DNA from 2 places in the Porcibacter vitabionis genome. Region 1 is predicted to be linked to the other one. Evidence: predicted binding sites of a transcription regulator. Region 1 holds the regulator's gene; the other holds the start of a gene.
What was found. Region 1 encodes Rex, which represses fermentation and respiration genes when NADH is low (regulators of the CRP and FNR family bind a similar motif). Its sites were predicted from a motif close to ATTGTTAANTANTTAACAAT; they were not measured.
Positions count from the first base shown of each region.

Region 2: ACKX2L_RS01175 (enoyl-CoA hydratase-related protein) is a predicted target of Rex. The motif match lies at 3,614-3,633, and genes of this name have one in related genera.

Region 1 covers NZ_JBJYZD010000002.1:223,702-233,146, forward strand. Annotated here, with positions in the region: gene alr (alanine racemase) at 1-1,056, opposite strand, end outside; gene ACKX2L_RS02665 (NAD(P)H-hydrate dehydratase) at 1,168-2,661, opposite strand; gene ACKX2L_RS02670 (redox-sensing transcriptional repressor Rex) at 2,745-3,398, opposite strand; gene ACKX2L_RS02675 (ABC-F family ATP-binding cassette domain-containing protein) at 3,512-5,479, opposite strand; gene ACKX2L_RS02680 (NADP-dependent isocitrate dehydrogenase) at 5,481-6,692, opposite strand; gene ACKX2L_RS02685 (prephenate dehydrogenase/arogenate dehydrogenase family protein) at 6,925-8,049, shown strand; gene aroA (3-phosphoshikimate 1-carboxyvinyltransferase) at 8,175-9,440, shown strand; gene ACKX2L_RS02695 (SEC-C metal-binding domain-containing protein) at 9,445-9,445, opposite strand, start outside.
Region 2 covers NZ_JBJYZD010000001.1:252,826-262,270, forward strand. Annotated here, with positions in the region: gene ACKX2L_RS01160 (glycosyltransferase family 2 protein) at 1-235, opposite strand, end outside; gene mutY (A/G-specific adenine glycosylase) at 379-1,464, opposite strand; gene proC (pyrroline-5-carboxylate reductase) at 1,473-2,288, opposite strand; gene ACKX2L_RS01175 (enoyl-CoA hydratase-related protein) at 2,551-3,369, opposite strand; gene ACKX2L_RS01180 (ketopantoate reductase family protein) at 4,236-5,183, shown strand; gene guaB (IMP dehydrogenase) at 5,419-6,876, shown strand; gene ACKX2L_RS01190 (hypothetical protein) at 7,108-7,407, opposite strand; gene ACKX2L_RS01195 (phosphatase PAP2 family protein) at 7,415-7,921, opposite strand; gene ACKX2L_RS01200 (DUF3837 family protein) at 8,028-8,339, opposite strand; gene ACKX2L_RS01205 (CarD family transcriptional regulator) at 8,447-8,971, opposite strand.

The DNA of each region.
Region 1 (9,445 bases):
AAGATCTCCCAGTTCTTCCAGACTGATAGAAAGATCCCCGTCTTTTCCGATCAAGGTGACCCGATCCATTAATTTGGCTTCCGGAATTTCTGTAATATCAACCATCATCTGATCCATGCAGATCCGGCCCAGGATCCTGGCCTTTTTCCCATGGATCAGGACATAGCCCTTGTTGCTTAAGGTCCTGGCATAACCATCTCCGTATCCTACCGGGATCGTTGCAACTCTTGTTAATTCTTTTGTTACGAAACTTCCGCCATAGCCGATGGGACAACCGGCCGGAAGTTCCTTGATATGAACAATTCGACTATAGAGTGATAAAGCCGGCTTCAAGGGGAAAGAATGATCCATTTCATTTGACGGCCAGAGTCCATAGAGAGTGATCCCCGCTCTTACCATATCCATAGAAGCTTCCGGAAGTTCCATAATCGCGGCGCTGTTGGCACAGTGATGAATGGAGAAATGGATACCAACAGAGGCTAAGTCATCGATCATCTTTTGGAAGGTTTTCAATTGTCCTCTGGCATTGGTCTTATCCGCTTCATCGGAACGGGCAAAATGGGTAAAGATCCCTTCCAGGGAAAGATTTGGAAGTTTTTGTATCTTTTGGATCTCTTCAACGGCAGAGGGACCCGGAAGGAAACCGATCCGACTCATGCCGGTATCAATTTTAATATGAATGGGGGCCGTTACATGAAGACGGACTGCTGCATCCGAAAATTCCTTCGCCATGTCCAGACGGAAGATCGTAGGCCGGATATGATTTGTTATCATGAGAGGATACTCTTCCGGAAAGGTAAATCCTAAAACCAGGATGGGCTTTCGAATCCCGTGATTTCGAAGTTCCATAGCTTCATCTACGGTTGCTGCTGCATAGCCGAAGACATAATCAACGGACTCCAGCATATGAGCAATTTCAACGGCTCCATGGCCATAGGCATCGGTCTTAATCACAGCCATGATCTTCGTTTGTTTCGGAAGATTCTGATGCATCGCCTCTAAATTGTCTTTGATATGATCCAGATTGATTTCTGCCCAGACTCTATTGTAATCCATGAAAAACTCCTTTGAATTCTCGGACAAATTCAAGAACAATTGATCTTACGTGTCAAAACGACCATTTGGCACGGTAAAATATGAAACAAAGGTTAAAAATCCGATTTCTTATTATACTAATACATTGTGGATCGCGTCAAGAATCTCTCTTGGTCCCATGGCATAGACACCGCATTTCTTGCGGGCCAGATCCCCTGCTTTTCCGTGGAGGTAAACAGCAAGAGGAGCGGCCTTCGACGCCGGAAGATGCTGAGCCATCAGTCCTGCCAGAAGGCCGGCTAAGACATCTCCGCTTCCTCCGGTGGACATGCCGTTATTTCCGGTCGTATTGATGATGGTATCTGAAAAAGGAATGGCCGTAATACTGGCGGCATTTTTTAAGACCAGGGTCACCTGATAATCATTGGCGAATTCTTCCGCCAAAGGGATCATATGTTCTGCTACATAGACAGGGCTTACTTTCTTTAATCTTGCCATTTCACCGATATGCGGCGTCAGGACCAGGTCCAGGTGAGGCCTCTGCAGGAGACTGAGATCTTCGGACAGAAGATTTAAAGCATCTGCATCCATCACCATAGGAGTCTGGATCTCTTCCATGACCAGAGAAAAAAGCTGCCGGGAAATGGCTGTTTGTCCAAGACCAGGTCCGATCAGGACAACATCGGCCCAGGACAGTTCTCGTTTGATCTCCTGCTTACTTAATTTATTTCCATAGACGGATAAAAGAGCTTCCGGGATCTGACTCTGAACGATTTCCCTGTTTCTTTCATCGGTCAGGACTTTGACCAGGCCGGCACCGGATAAGACACAGGCTTTGGCTGCAAAGCAGGCAGCTCCTGCCATGAGATAGGATCCGGCAATGACTAAAACATGACCATATGATCCCTTGTTGGAGCCAGAAAAGCGCGCCGGTTTATATTGATTCAGATCGGATTCCTGGAAGACTTTCCGTCCTGCTCTCTGGTCTTCTTCGAGGGGCCTTTTGATCCCGATATCCCGAAGGATGAGTTCTCCGCAGTACTCCTTTCCCGGGAACAGAAGCTGGCCGACTTTCAGATAGGCAAGGCTTACCGTCAAATCTGCTTTGATTGCTGTTCCGAGGATCCGCCCGTCACCTGCAGCGACTCCGCTTGGAATGTCAACGGAAAGAATGGGTTTCTTTAAGTCCTGAAATTTCTGGAATTTCATGGCCATTTCCTCTTCTACCGGGCGGGACAGACCGGTACCGAAAACGGCATCGATCAGAAGATCCCGGTCATAGAGGTCATTCACATCTTCCGTGAAAGAAACGCCTGCCTTGTCTGCAATCTGATATTGAAACCAGGCCAAGCCCTGATTCTTTTTCTCTTGAATCGGTCCGGTCAGGCAGACTTTACAATCATAGCCCTCCAGTGCAAGGATCCGGGCAGCTGCGATCCCATCACCACCATTATTGCCAAGTCCGGCAAAGACGCCGATTTTTCTTGCCTGAGGAAAATGCTTTTTTATTTCCTCAGTGATGGCAAGTGCTGCTCTTTCCATCAAGAGATCCGATGGAATGCCGATTTTTTCTGTCATCTGCCGGTCTGCTTCCTGCATCTGCCGTCCTGTCAAAACACAAAGCATAATATACTCCTTTTTGCTTAAAAAAAGGCCGTGAGGCAGAGGATTCCGCTTCACAGCCAAAAGAGCCGATGATCCACGGCTTCTTATTCATTTTCTTGTGTCTCATCCGACTGGTTCTGTATCCGATAATTATAAGACAATTCCATAAGAGAATCTGCCAGATGGACATTCTGTACAACAACAGAATCCGGCACGTCCAGATCCAAGAGGGCAAAATTCCAAATTCCCTTAATGCCGAGATTTACCAGCTGATCTGTGACATCGGCTGCATGAGAACGGGGAACGGTCAGAGCTGCCATATCGACTTTATTATTCTTGATGAATGAAGGCAGCTCCTCCATTAAACGAATCGGAATATCCCGGATGGTTTTCCCTGCAAGCTGAGGATTGACATCAAAAAAGCCGATCATTTTGAATCCGAGATTTTCAAAATGCGAATAGCGGGAAATGGCCTGACCCAGGTTACCCATTCCTACCACGATCATGTTATGAACCTTGTCTACGCCAAGGATCTTACCGATCTCATTATGCAGGTACTGAACATTGTAGCCGTAGCCCTGCTGGCCAAATCCGCCGAAATTATTCAGATCCTGACGGATCTGAGATGCGGTAATATGCATACTCTTAGACAGGTCACCCGATGATATACGGTCTACACCATTCTCAAGTAATTCATCCAAATATCTGTAATAACGGGGAAGACGCCGAATTACGGCGTTGGATATTTCCTTAGCCATTGTCATTTATCTCCTCATGTAAAAGTTCAGTAGACTCTCCTTATCAATGAATCAACATTGTTAAAAAATAAACATTCTTAACCTATGATAGTTTTCTTGTGAAAAAAAGTCAACTATTCTGCATCCAATTCCATCGAAAGAGACTCCCATTTGGCATAAGCGTCTTCCAGTTCTTCTTCCAGATCGGATCGCTCTTTCGTCAATTCATTTAATTTTGCAGAATTCTTTGCGATCGATTCATCTGTGAATGCCTTATCGATCTCACGGATCCTCTCTTCCCTCTTCGATATCTCTTCTTCCAATGAGGCCAGGGCTCTTTCGACTTTCTTTCTCGCTGCTTTTTTCCGCTTCTGCTCCTGGTAATCCAGTCCGGCATCCTTACTGTCTTCTGCAGAAGGATCTCCCTTTTTCTCCGATTCGGATCTTACATTTGAAATTTCCCCTGATGCAGAGGAAGGCGTCAGATCCTCCTCGGCCTTTTTTTCCAGATAATAGTCATAGTTTCCCAGATATTCCTTCATTCCGTCCTCATGGATCTCCAGGATCCTCTCGGCAGTCTGATTAATGAAATAACGGTCATGGGAAACATAAAGCAAAGTCCCGGTATAGGCATTCAAAGCTTCTTCCAGAATCTCCTTGGATTCCATATCCAAATGGTTGGTCGGCTCATCTAAGATCAGAAAATTGGCTCCGGACAGCATAAGCTTTGCCAGAGATACTCTTCCTCTCTCCCCGCCGGACAGTTCCCGGATCTTCTTATAGACATGGTCTCCCTTAAATCGGAAGGCCGCAAGGATGGAACGTACCCTGGTATTATTCAAATTGGGATAAGCATTCTGAAGCTCTTCAAAAAGTGTTGCATCCTCGTTCAGATTCTGCTGCTCCTGATCATAATAACCGATGGTAACGCCGGTTCCGATATGTACGGAACCTGAATCTGCCGGAAGAATTCCATTGATGATTTTTAAGGTCGTTGTCTTACCGGTTCCATTGTCACCGAGAATGGCAACTCTTTCCTGCCTTCGGATCTGGAAGTTCAAATTTTTGAATAATAGCCTGTCATCAAAACTCTTGGATAAATTGGTCACCGTAAGGACGTCATTTCCGGACCGGCTGTTGGGCTCTAAAACCAGCTTCATACCGGTATCTTCTTCCTTTGGCCGTTCCATCCTCTCCATTTTATCCAGAACTTTCTTCCGGCTCTCCGCTCTTTTAATGGACTTTTCCCGGTTAAAGCTCTGGAGCCTGGTAATCACAGCTTCCTGATGAGCAATCTCCTTCTGCTGTTTTTCGTATTCCCTCTCCAAAGTGATCAGAAGCTCTCTCTTCTGTTCGGTATAAGCTCTATAATTTCCGGTGAACAGATGGGCCGGATGCATGGAGAGATCCAGCGCATGATCGATGGTCCGGTTTAAGAAATACCGGTCGTGAGCAACCAATATGACAGCCCCGCTGTAATTCGACAGGAAAGTCTCCAGCCATTCAATGGAATGGAGATCCAGGTGGTTAATGGGCTCGTCGAGAAGGAGAACGTCCGGTTTTGCGGAAAGAAGCCGGCTTAAGGAGACACGGGTCTTCTGCCCTCCGGACAATTGATCCATGCTTTTCGAAAAATCTTCCTCGGAAAAACCCAGTCCCTTTAAGACACCGGCAGCCTGGCTTCGAAAGACCAGTCCGCCTTTTTCTTCAAAGGTTTGGCTTTTCACATGATAAGTTTCAATCAGCTGATTTAAGGCATCCCCGGTGACACGAGACATCTGTTCTTCCATGTTCCGCAGTTCCTCTTCCTCACAGATCAGGTCCTGGCGGGCAGAAAGGACGATATCATAGATGTTTCCGGCCCAGTCATCCTTCTGGTACTGGGCCAGGTAGCCAAGCTTTTTCCCGGAGGCCAGTGTTACAGTCCCGGAGTCTGGCGTCATTTCTCCAACGATGCACTTCAGTAATGTGGACTTGCCGGTTCCATTGGAACCCAGAATGCCCAGTTTTTCGTTCTCCTCCAGCTGGAAGGAAATATGATCAAAAATTACATCTGATCCGAAAGCTTTCGTAAGATCGGAACAGGTTAATACAAATGCCAAGTTACTCTGCCTCTCTATCCAAGGTATCTTTGATTGCAAGGATAAATTCCTCACTGCCAAGAGTGGTAGGATTCAAAAGCTCTGTGATCCTTGCCAGATCACCGGTCATCTTACCGCTCTCAATGGTATCAATGGTTGCTTTCTCCAGCCGGTTAGAAAAATCGACAAGCTCCGGGATCTGATCCAGTTCTCCGCGCTTTCTTAACGCTCCGGTCCATGCAAAAATGGTTGCAACGGAATTCGTGGAAGTCGGCTCGCCCTTTAAATGCTTGTAATAGTGCCTCTGTACCGTGCCATGGGCTGCTTCATATTCATAGTAGCCCTGAGGGGAAACGAGGACCGAAGTCATCATTGCCAGTGAGCCGAAGGCTGAGGACAGCATGTCGCTCATGACATCACCGTCATAATTCTTGCAGGCCCAGATAAAGCCGCCTTCTGATTTCATGACACGGGCAACGGCATCATCGATCAGGGTATAGAAATAGGTGATGCCGGCTTCTTCAAAGAGCGGTTTGTATTTCTTATCATAGCGCTCCTGGAAGATATCCTTAAAGGTATGATCGTATTTCTTACTGATGGTATCCTTGGTTGCAAACCAGAGATCCTGCTTCTTCTCCAGAGCATAGCTAAAGCAGGAATCTGCAAAGGAGGTGATGGAAGGAATCAGATTGTGCTGGCCCTGAACAACGCCGGGGCAGTCAAAATCATGAACCAGAGCTCTCTCTTCATGACCGTCTTCTGCCGTATAAACCAGCTCTACTTTTCCGGGGCCGGGGATTTTCATTTCCGTATTCCGATAGACATCGCCATAGGCATGACGTGCGATAGTGATCGGCTTCTTCCAGGTGCGGACATTGGGCTCGATTCCCTTGACCAGGATGGGCGCACGGAAAACGGTTCCGTCCAGAATGGCACGAATGGTTCCATTCGGACTCTTCCACATCTCCTTCAGATTATATTCCTTGACACGTGCTGCATTTGGAGTGATCGTCGCACATTTCACGGCAACACCATATTTTTTGGTGGCCAGGGCCGAATCAACGGTGACCTGATCATTGGTTTCATTTCGGTGTTCCAGTCCGAGATCGTAATACTCACTCTTTAAATCGATATAGGGGAGGATCAGATGCTTCTTGATCATGGCCCAGAGGATCCGGGTCATCTCATCTCCATCCATTTCCACCAGAGGGGTTTTCATCGTAATCTTTGTCATGCCGTGCCTTCTTTCTTCTTTTCTTGTATACAAAGCTGGAATTTTTCGAATACGAACTGTCAAAAGTATAACAAAGTGGACCTTTTTGGTAAAGACTTTCCTTTGCTTTTATACGTTGAAGTGTTGACATATATCAAACAAACAGATAGGATTGGTATATAATATTTCAAAGAGAAAACTGACAAAAAACTGACAAAAAACTGACATAAGAAATTAGGAACGTGAGGTCACAATGGACGATTTTCGCACCAAAATCAACGACTGGAAGAAGATTGGTTTTATCGGACTTGGTTTGATCGGAGGATCAATTGCAAAGGCGATCCGACTGGAATATCCTAAGATCAAGCTCATCGGTCATGCTTCAAGACGGTCTACATTAGAGAAGGCAGAGGCCGAAGGCGTGATTTTGAACAAAGATTTTTTGCCCCTGGAGGAGTTTGCAACTTGTGATGTCCTCTTTCTCTGCAGCCCGGTCCGGGTCAATTGTGACTATCTAGATCAGTTAAAACCGCTTCTTTCCAAGAAGACCCTGATCACGGATGTCGGGTCGGTCAAGGGAGATATTCATGAGAAAATTCGGGAGCTTGGTCTTTCTGCCCAATTTATCGGCGGTCATCCTATGGCAGGTTCCGAAGCGATCGGTTTTGAAAATTCTTCCCGCCTTCTCTTACAGAATGCTTTTTATATCCTGACGCATGATCCGGAAATGAATGCAGAGGAATTAAATCTCTTCTCGGAATTTGTTCATTCCCTGGGAGCCATTCCGATTCAATTGACACCGGATCGGCATGATTTTGCGACTGCTTCGATCAGTCATCTGCCTCATATCATTTCCGCTTCTCTTGTGGATCTGGTTCGTAAGGAAGATACCAAAGATTCCATCCTGAAAACCATTGCCGCAGGAGGTTTTCGGGATATCACGCGGATCTCCTCTTCTTCTCCGGTCATGTGGCAGAATATCTGTCTGGCCAACCGGGATGAGATCTTAAAATTACTGGATCTTTATGAGGATTCTCTGGATGAGTTCCGGAAGGCCATTTTGGCCGGCGATTCCGAGAGCCTGATCCGGCTCTTTTCCAATGCAAAGGAATACCGGGATTCGCTTGCCATCACAGATCGGGGCATCCTTCCGGTTGCAAATGAGATCTATCTCTTCATCGAGGATAAGGTCGGCGGAATTGCTGCCGTATCAAAGCTTCTGGCTGATCATGATATCAATATCCAGAATATCGGCATCATCCATAACCGTGAATTTGAAGATGGAGTCCTTCGTATTGAAACCTATCGAAGTGATGACAGGGACCGGGCAGTACAACTCTTAAAAGAAGCCGGATATCAGATCAGAAAGAGAAAATAAGGGATCCTTAAATAAGGAATCCTTTTAGAAAAGGACTGAGAGTTTTTTCGGCAACTGAAAAAGGAATTGGAAACGGAGATATGATGTACCAGGCAAATAAAATATTTTCAGAAGATATCAAATCGATGCATGGCGAATTGAGAGTCCCCGGAGATAAGTCGATCTCTCACCGATCCGTCATGTTAGGATCTCTGGCAGAGGGGCAGACAGAAGTCACCGGTTTCTTAAACAGCGCAGACTGCCGTTCCACAATCTCCTGCTTTCGAAAAATGGGTATTTTGATCAAAACAGAGGAAGAGAATAACAAGGTCTACATTTCCGGCAGAGGCCTGGATGGATTAAGACCGGCGGATGGAGTCCTGGATACCGGAAATTCGGGAACGACGACCCGGATGATCAGCGGTATTCTGGCGGGACAGACCTTCACCAGCCATCTGAATGGGGATGATTCGATACAGAAGCGTCCAATGAAGCGGATCCTGGAACCTTTACAGGAAATGGGAGCCCGGATCCGCTCGGATCGCGGGAATGATTGTGCTCCTCTGACCATAGAACCATCTCCTCTTCGGGGAATCACCTATCATACCAAGGTCGCATCTGCCCAGGTCAAGTCCTGTATCCTTCTGGCCGGTCTCTACGCTGAGGGGGAAACCTGTGTCTATGAGCCTGCTCTGTCCCGTGATCATACGGAACGTATGCTTCGGGCGTTCGGGGCGAAAATGGATCTTGATCCCGAGAATAAAATGGCCCTGATCTATAGCCGGCCCAAGCTTCTGGGACAGAAAATATTCGTCCCGGCTGACATTTCCAGTGCGGCTTATTTCCTGGCCGCAGGTCTGATCCTTCCGAATTCGGAGATCACTCTGAAGGATGTCAATATCAATCCGACTCGGGCAGGGATCCTTTCTGTCATTCAAAAGATGGGTGGTCATCTAGTCATCGAAAATCAAAGACTTTTGTCCGGAGAAGAAGTCGCAGATCTTACGGTTTCTTCTTCCTCTTTACATGGCTGTACCATCGAAGGAGACCTGATCCCCCGTCTCATCGATGAGATCCCCGTGATTGCCTGTATGGCTGCCTTTGCAGACGGTGATACGGAAATCAAGGATGCATCGGAGCTTCGGGTCAAGGAATCCGATCGGATAAAGTCCATTTGTGAAAATCTTCTGGCTATGGGTGCAGATGTCGAGGAAAGGCCGGATGGCTTACGGATCCACGGAGGAAAGGAGCTGCATGGAGCTCCTGTCAAAACTTATATGGATCACAGAATTGCTATGGCTTTTACGATCGCCGGACTTGCAGTAAATGGTGCAGTCACATTAGATCACCCCTCCTGCGTGGACATCTCCTATCCGGAATTCTATGATCAGGTTCAGCTTCTGATACAGTAAAATGT
Region 2 (9,445 bases), on a different contig from region 1:
TCTTAAGTCCTGTGTTGACAGCTTCGCCATGGCCTCCGTTTTCCTGATGGATGGCCCTGCAGATGGTCGGATACTTCTTTTGGTATTCGTCTGCGATCTCTGCCGTAGCGTCCTTGGATCCGTCATCAATGATAAGGATCTCGACATCTTCTCCACCCGGAAGGATGGATTCAATGCACTTTCTCATATAGGCTTCCGAATTATAGCAAGGTATTGCAAAACTGATTAATTTCATAAGTAAATCTCCCTTTTCCAGACTCCCACTATTATACATAAAGATTCTTAAAAATCTATAAAGATGTCGTAAATCTTGTTCAAAATCCGGTTCAGACGTGATTTTTATTGTCTATCTGACAGATCCTGATTTCAATGTACTTTTTACCGAAAAGAATTGCTTCCTCCCCACAGAAATTCTGTATAAGCCTTAAAAGCGCTTGGTATCGCATAAATATCCCTTGCCTGGTCCAGTTCCGCCAGAAGCCAGGACTCTTCTTTCTTCTTATCGACATCCACAGAAGCTACCCGGATCAGGAAAGACCTCATATGCCATTCGACATGGGAGAAGATATGCTTTGCCTCCCGACCCTTCTCAATAAACAAGGGGTCCAGGCCAAGCTGTTTCGCATAATGCAAGGCCTCTTTTTCACTTACATATCCCTCCAGGCCAGGGAATTCATAGAGCCCTGCCAAAAGGCCCTTTTTCGGACGTTTCTTTAAGAGGACCCGGTCTCCATCACGGATCAAAAGGATGGTCCGCTCTTCGATTCGTCTGGCCTTGGCCTTCGTTTTCACCGGATAATCCTGCCAGGTCCCCCGGCTTCTTGACAGGCAGACCTCTTTCCAGGGGCAGATCTCACATTTCGGTTCCCCATTGGGGAGGCAGACCGTCGCCCCAAGCTCCATCATAGCCTGATTCAGATCCCCGGGCGAAAAATTCCAGGTCCGGCTCTGAATTGCCTCGTCCATGTCCTGCATGATCGATTTTTTTGTCTTTTCATCTCCGATATTCCTGTCATCACAAAGGACCCGGGTCAGAATACGAAGAGCATTTCCATCGACTGCGCTGTATGGCAGATCAAAAGCAATCGAAGAAATAGCGCCTGCCGTATAAGGCCCGATCCCTGGAAGAGACAAGATCGCATCATGATCCTTCGGCATGGCCCCGCCGAATTTTTCCTCGATCACTCTCGCCGCTTTCTGAAGGTTTCGAACCCGGCTGTAGTAGCCCAAGCCCTCCCACAGTTTTAAAAGCTTATCCTCCGGACATTCCGCCAGATCGCGGATCGTAGGCAGGTTCTTTAAAAAGCGCTCATAATAGGGGATCACAGCCTCCACCCGGGTCTGCTGCAGCATGATTTCAGAGATCCAGATCCGATAAGGGTCCCTGGTCCGTCTCCATGGCAGATCCCTGTGGCCCTTTTTGTACCAGTCCACCAGCGGTTCTAAGAGGGAAATGTAGACCATAGTGTAAATCAACCTCTTGACTTTTCAATGCTGGCTTCGACAGCTGCTTCAATGGAATGGCGGAAGCCAGTCTCTTCCAGCTTGGTCACACCTGCAATCGTAGTGCCTCCGGGAGAGCAGACGGCATCTTTCAGGGCTCCGGGATGCTCCCCTGTCATAAGGACCATCTTGGCAGAACCGAGTACGGTCTGAGCTGCAAACTTATAAGCCTGCTGTCTCGGCATACCTTCCTTTACAGCGCTGTCCGCCATGGCTTCGATCAGGATATAGATGAAAGCCGGAGAGGAACCGCTGACACCGGTCACACAATCCATCAGACTCTCCGGAACGACCTCTGCCTGGCCGAAGCTGGAGAAGAGCCGGCAGACATACTGCAAGCGATCTTCTGAAAGGAAGTGACCGGGAGTTATAGCCGTCATCGCTTCACCGACAAGAGCCGGTGTATTTGGCATGGTCCGAGCCAATTGAAGCTTTCCATCCAAAGCAGGCGTCCGGAAGAGACTCTCTAAGACATCGACCGACTTTGCAGCTACGACAGAAATCAGTAATGTTTCCGGCGAAAGTTCCTCCCGGATCTCCATTGCTACTTCTTCCAGCTTATTCGGTTTCACTGCAAGAAAAACAACATCGGCCTGAACGGCTTCTTTATTCTGATTGGTTGCCGTGATCCCATAGGTATCTTCCAGCCTTTTCTTCGACTTTTCCGTATGGCAGGAAGCAATGACCTCATCCGGATCAGCCAGCCCTGCTGCGAGGATCCCCTTTAAGATTGCAGATCCCATATTTCCACAGCCAACAAAACCGATTCTGTATTTCTTACCCATATCAAATGCTCCCTTTCTATTGACGTATGATTTCTGTTTTTCGCATGATTTGTTGTCACAAGTTTCTGTTATCAGTATACAGGAATCCACAGAAAAGAAACCAGAAGATTCGAATCTTTTTCAAGACAAATCCTCTGGTTTCTATAAATCTTTATGATATGGTGTCAATTGACACTGTAACCATACTTATGAAATCCTGGTCTACATTTTACATGGAACCCGGGTCTGCATTTTACATGGAATCCTGGTCTACATTTTACAATCAGAAATCATTCAGATCTGCAGGTCTTCTCTCGAGGAATGCAGCCATTCCTTCCCGATGATCATGGGTATCGCAGACAACACCGAAGAGATTTGCTTCATACTCAACTGCATTCTCAATATCCATATCATAGCCATTGTTGATAGCAGCCTTTGCAACGGATACAGCATAGGAGCCCTTGGAGATAATCTTCTTTGCCATCTCTTTGCAGGTCGGCATCAGTTCTTCCTTGGGAACAACATGATTTACAAGGCCGATCCGATAAGCTTCATCTGCCTTGATGGTATCGCAGGTAAAGATCAGTTCCTTAGCGCGGCCCATGCCAACCAGACGAGCCAGTCGCTGAGTTCCGCCAAAACCGGGGATGATGCCGAGGCCGGTTTCCGGCTGGCCGAAAGTAGCATTCTCGGATGCAACACGAATGTCACAAGCCATGGAGATCTCATTTCCGCCGCCAAGAGCGAATCCATTGACTGCGGCGATGGTAACCTGGCGCATCTTCATCAGTTTGAAGAAAGGCTTGCTTGCCCGCATACCGAAGGCACGTGCCTGCTTAGCATCGAAAGAAGCCATCTCCGCAATATCTGCGCCTGCAACGAAGGAACGATAGGGATCGTCCGCGCCCAACTTCTTGTTAAAGCAGGCACCGCCGGTCAGAATCAGGACTTTGATATCATCCCTGCCCTCAATCTCTATCAGGCACTGATCCAGCTCCTCCAGTGTCTCACTGTTTAAAGCGTTCAAAGCCTTGGGACGAGAAATCTGCAGAACAGCAATTTCATCTTCCACATCGAGAATCAGATTCTTATAGTCTCCCATCTTTTTTCCTCCTGAAAGAATTCTACACATACACTCTTTCGTGATAAGCGGTTTGATCGCTTTGATTAGATCCTTCGGTTTTCCTGTTGGATCACTTTGGCTTTCCTGTTGGATCACTTCTGCTCTCCTGTCGGATCACCTCTGCTCTCCTGTCGGATCACCTCGGTTTTCCTGTTGGATCACCTCGTATCTCATCGCAGATCATAACTCCCCTTATCTTCTCATAACAGATATATCATAGTGTTTTGTTAAAATTTTGTCAATCGTTTTCAAAAAATTCTGATAGGTTTTGGATCATCCCGAAGAGAAAACCAGGCAGCCAGATATCTAAAGATGATCCACGAATTTATAAGAATGTGTGATCCAAGATATGACATGAGTGCATTTTCACTTGTAATATTCGATATATGAAAACTTTTCAAAATCATGCGTGTTTCCAGCCTGAATCAAGCCTCTTGTTAGTGGAATTATTCGATATGCAGAATCTTTTCAATTTCATGCGTGTTTCCGGCCTGAATCCAGCCTCTTTTTCATTGAATTATTCGATATACGAAATCTTTTCAATTTCATGCTATAAAATTGCCCGAAAAACACGCATCATTTTGAAAAGAATTTATATATCGAATAAAAGGCCTGCATACCAGCACGTCACAAGCCAAAATCAAGCATCGTTTTGAAAAGTTTTCATATATCGAATAAAAAGCTTGCATACAGGCATGTCACAAGCCAAAATCACGCATCATTTTAAAAAGTTTTCCTATATCGAATTTCCTGGGCAGATTCTGCTAAACTACTTATAATGAAGTCAAGGGGAATGACGTCAGGGTCAAACTCCCTCATAACTGCATATCATTAGGAGGTAGCTCATGTCACAAAATTCCATCCGAACCTGCGCCCTGATTGGTGCCGGCGCAGTCGGTTCTTATTTCATCTATTGCCTGAGTGACCAGATGAAGGAGAATTTTTCCGTCGTCGCAAGCGGGGATCGGGCCGAGCGCCTGAAAGCCGGAATCGTGATTAACGGAAAAACTTATTATCCAAATATAAAGCGTCCCGAAGAAGTGCATGGAGTTGACCTTCTCCTTGTCGCCGTGAAGTATAGGGCACTGGAGTCCATCCTTCCTGACCTTACTACAATCATCGATAAGGATCATACGATCGTTCTGTCTTTATTAAACGGCGTAAACTCAGAGGATGTGATCCGGCAGACCATTCATCCGAAGAACCTGGTCTGGTCCTTCATGAAGATCCAGTCAACCCGAACGAAAGATTCCGTCATTTTTGATCCGGAGCGGACGCTTGGGCTCTATTACGGCATTCCCGGTTTCACCAATGAGGAGGACAACCCCGTGCTCTCGAATCTGTCTGCTTTCCTTTCCGCCACCTCGATCCGTTCCCATTTCTGCCCGGACATTCTTTCCGAACTCTGGGGGAAATTTTATCTCAATGTGACATCCAATCTGCCTCAAGCTGTCATCGATGTTGGCGTCGGAGCACTAGAAGACAGTCCCTATCTCAAGCACATTGCAGATGGGCTTGGAAGTGAGGTCATTAAAATTGCAGAAGCAAAAGGAATCTCGATCTCATCGGTTCTGACCGGTCCCGTGAATTCCCGGGTTGCCGAAAAAAGTGCAGCCTACTCCACCCTTCAGGATCTTCGTGCCGGAAGGCAGACCGAAGTGGATGTTTTCTCCGGCGAGATCATCCGGATGGGAAGAGAACTAGGAATTGCAACGCCCTATAACGAAGTGGTCTATGATTTCATCAAGGCCCTGGAAGAAAAAAATGAAGGCAAGTTCGATTATGCAAACTAGTTGACTCACACCAAGGCGCGAAATGATTGCAGGGGGCTCCCGGACTCTCGACGGATATGAGCAGTTGAATTACGCCAACGTGCGAAATGATTGTCCGACAATTCATCCCCTCGTTTTGCAATCCATAATTGAAGAAAAGACAGATTTTTGCTAGTATAGATACAATATAATTCTTTTTCATAAGTAATGTTACTATTCATACAAAACAATAGATAAAAAAGAAAGAGAGGAAAAAATGTCACAGATAATTGGCGAAGGGATTACATTTGATGATGTGCTTCTGGTACCTCAGTATTCAGAAGTTACACCCGATATGATTGACCTTTCCACACATCTTACGAATGCCATTCAATTGAACATTCCTATGATGAGTGCTGCCATGGACACCGTAACTGAGCACCGCATGGCCATTGCCATGGCTCGTCAGGGTGGAATTGGTATCATCCACAAGAATATGTCCATTCAGGCTCAGGCAGAGGAAGTGGATAAAGTAAAACGGTCTGAAAACGGTGTCATTACAGATCCTTTCTATCTCTCCCCTGATAATACCCTTCAGGATGCTGATGATCTGATGGCAAAATTCCGGATCTCCGGTGTTCCGATCGTAGATGATGAAAAGAAACTGGTTGGCATTATTACCAATCGCGATCTCAAATTCGAAGAAGACTATTCCCGCCCTATCAAGGAGTGCATGACCTCTGAGAACCTGATCACAGCCAAGGTCGGCGTTACCTTGGATGAAGCCAAGCGGATCCTTGGCAATGCCAGAAAAGAAAAGCTTCCCATCGTTGATGACATGGGACATCTTTGCGGGCTGATCACCATAAAGGACATCGAAAAGCAGATCCAGTATCCGAATTCTGCGAAAGATGATCAGGGCAGACTGCTCTGCGGTGCCGCAATTGGTATTACAAGCAATATGATGGATCGTGTCGAGGCTCTGACCAAGGCTCATGTTGATGTCGTTGTCCTGGATTCCGCTCATGGCCACAGCAAGAACATCATGACCGCCATTAAGACCATTAAGGCAGCCTATCCGGACCTTCAGGTCATTGCCGGAAATGTAGCTACCTATGAAGGAGCCAAGGCCCTCTTCGAGGCGGGCGCTGATGCAGCAAAGATCGGTATCGGACCCGGATCCATCTGTACCACCCGTGTTGTTGCAGGTATCGGTGTTCCTCAGATCACGGCAATCATGGATGCCTACAAGGCAGCTAAGGAATTCGGCCGTCCCATCATTGCCGATGGTGGTCTGAAATTCTCAGGTGACATGGTCAAGGCTCTGGCCGCCGGCGGTTCCGTCTGCATGATGGGTTCCATGCTGGCAGGCTGTGATGAGGCGCCCGGTGAATTCGAGCTCTACCAGGGCCGTAAGTATAAGGTTTACCGTGGCATGGGTTCCATTGCAGCCATGAAGAAGGGTTCTGCAGACCGCTACTTCCAGGAAGGTCATCAGAAACTGGTTCCGGAAGGTGTCGAAGGCCGTGTTGCTTACAAGGGACCTCTGGAAGACGTCATTTTCCAGCTGGTTGGCGGTATCCGTTCCGGTATGGGTTATAACGGTGCTCCTACCATTCCTGAACTTCAGGAGAAAGGCAAGTTCTTAAAGATCACTTCCGCTGCTCTTCGTGAGTCTCATCCTCATGATATTCATATCACCAAGGAAGCTCCGAACTATTCAACGGATGACTGATCACCTTTTCAACGGAAAACTGATCTCCTTTTCAACGGACGATCCATAAGCTTTTCATTGGACGACTGATCACTATTTCAACGGAAAATCCATAAGCTTTTCATTGAACGACTGATCACTTTTTCAACGGAAAATCCATAAGCTTTTCATTGGATGATCAATCACCATTCGTTAAAAAACTGCTGCAGATCTGTGGTCTGCAGCAGCTTTTTCTTTATGGTCTATATTTTATCAATCATCCCGATCCCGGAAGAAATTGGCCAGGATATCGAAGGCACACCAGATGCCACCGCCGGCCGTCGTCGCCATGGCAACGGATATGGCGACCTTAAGGATGTCTCCAAACGTCATGGTTCCCGCCTTATATTCCTTGTAAATGGCCAGCAGAGGGTGGAGAAACATAACCCAACCCGACACATAGACCGCAAGCACTGTGCCGCCGATCCCCAGAAGGAAAACCAGAAAATGGCGAAGTCTTGCGTGTCTCTGCCCTGCTTCAGCCTGGTCTCTTTTGTCTGTCACTTCTTTCATTTTTTTCTCAAAATACCACATAAAAACCAACGATCCCGCAGATTATTCCCGCACATGCTCCGGCCAGCACGTCTCTGATAAAATGGACACCGCCAAGGACCCGGATCAAGGCCAGGATTCCGCCCAGGATCATAAAATCAAACCCCAGCGTATGATCATAATAGAAAAAAGCCATTGCGATCATAAAAATGCTGAAAACATGCCTGCTCGGAAAACTGCAGCCAAAGGTTTCCTTATGTATGACCGGTGTGAAATGATACAGTTCATAAGGTCTTTTCGCATTGAGCTGCTTTCGAAAAAGGCTTACAGCCAAAAAAGAGACGGCAGGAACCGTGATCTCAGGGAGCATCAATGCTCTTTGATGAAAGGAAAGATAAACCAAAAGAAGTGGATAAGAAAGGAATGTGATCCATGTGATCAATTTATCTAATAAATTTAAAAATGTGCCGAGATACGCTTTCTTACGGATCGACTCGGAAAGGCTTAGATAGGTTTTTTCACTTAAATCTCTCATCATTTTTCCTTCCGGTCTTCCCATAAGCTCTTGCCTTTTTTCCTTCCGGTCTCCCCATAAGCTTTTGACTTTTTCCTTCCGGTCTCCCCATAAGCTTTTGATCCCTTTAAGCCTCTAAAGTTCCTTTTCCGATCTGAAACATCTTCTTCACATCATCCTGATAATCGTCCTCTGCTTCGTACCGGTCCAGAAGATAGGCCAGATATTTGTCTTCCAGAGTCTCCGGCTGCCAGGAAGACAAGGTTTCTCTTATTTTAGCCTCCAGCTCATGAGGGGGCAGATCCTCCCTAAGTTCCTGGTTTTTCAATATCGAGGCCAGGCGGCCTGCTGCATAATAATATTCGTAATTCCCGACCAGGGTAGACTCCTGTTTGGATACTTTCATATCCACGGCCATCTTAACAACATAGGGTACCATGTACTATCTCCTTTGACGGTCAGAGAACAAACGGATGAAAGTCAAAAGCTCTTCTTACGCCTCTATCCGAATGTCCGAATGTGCCAAAGCTTCCTTACAGGAATCATTCAGCACAGTGAATCCAATCCGCGGAAAAAGCGCTCCTCGACCGCCGAAATTTCAACCTTCATGGAGAAAGCCATCTCTTCAAAAAGTCGCTCTCCCGCCTGCTGAAGGATCCGGTCGTCGACAGACATAGACTTCTTTCCCGCCATAAGACGGCTCTTTTTCCTGAGATAAACCGTCTTCACAACACCGGCCAGAGAGGATGGCTCGAATTCTGCGATCTTTGCCTTCAATTTCTCCTGTCTCTGTCTCTCGTTTCTTTCCTGAACAACATCCAGATCACCAACATGCTCCATGATGGCCTTCATTTCCTCAGGTGACTTCACCGGACGGATCCTGTGATTCTTATCCTCTACAGGCGTAATGATCTGACCGTCCTTGTGATAGACCGGAAGCAGCTGATAGTAGAGCTTCTCGGAGCCCTTGCCCTGAAGTGCGAGCTCTTCGATCGCGCCCACCTTGCAGACGCCGGCACTTTCGTGCATCACATAATCACCAATATTGTACTTCTGTTCAGAAATATTCACATTAACACTTCCTTACTCAAAATTCAATACTTCTGTTATATTATAACACAGTTTCTCCATTTTTGTAAGGGAATCGTTTGTAATTTCTGAAGATTCAGAAAACATATGCCCAGTCCATTGGAACAATGGATACAGAAAATTATTCGAATGACAAATTTTCACTAGTGACTTCTCTAAGTTGAAGTGTTAAAATGAGAATCAAGATTATATTTCCTTTCGAGCAGCAGAATATCGGAAGGACAGGGAAAAAGATAAAAGATTAAAAAATGAAAAATGAATGAAAGGAGTCTAAAGATAAATGAAGGGGTCCTTTCTAATCATCTGATCTCTAGAAAAGATACTTCGAAACAGGAAAAAACACCTAAAAGCAGGAAAGAACGCCTAAAAACAGGAAAAAACGCCTAAAAACAGGAAAAGGCAGCCTCGCGGCTGCCGGAAAAAGAAAAAAGATTACTCAACATTTGACTGTCTGAT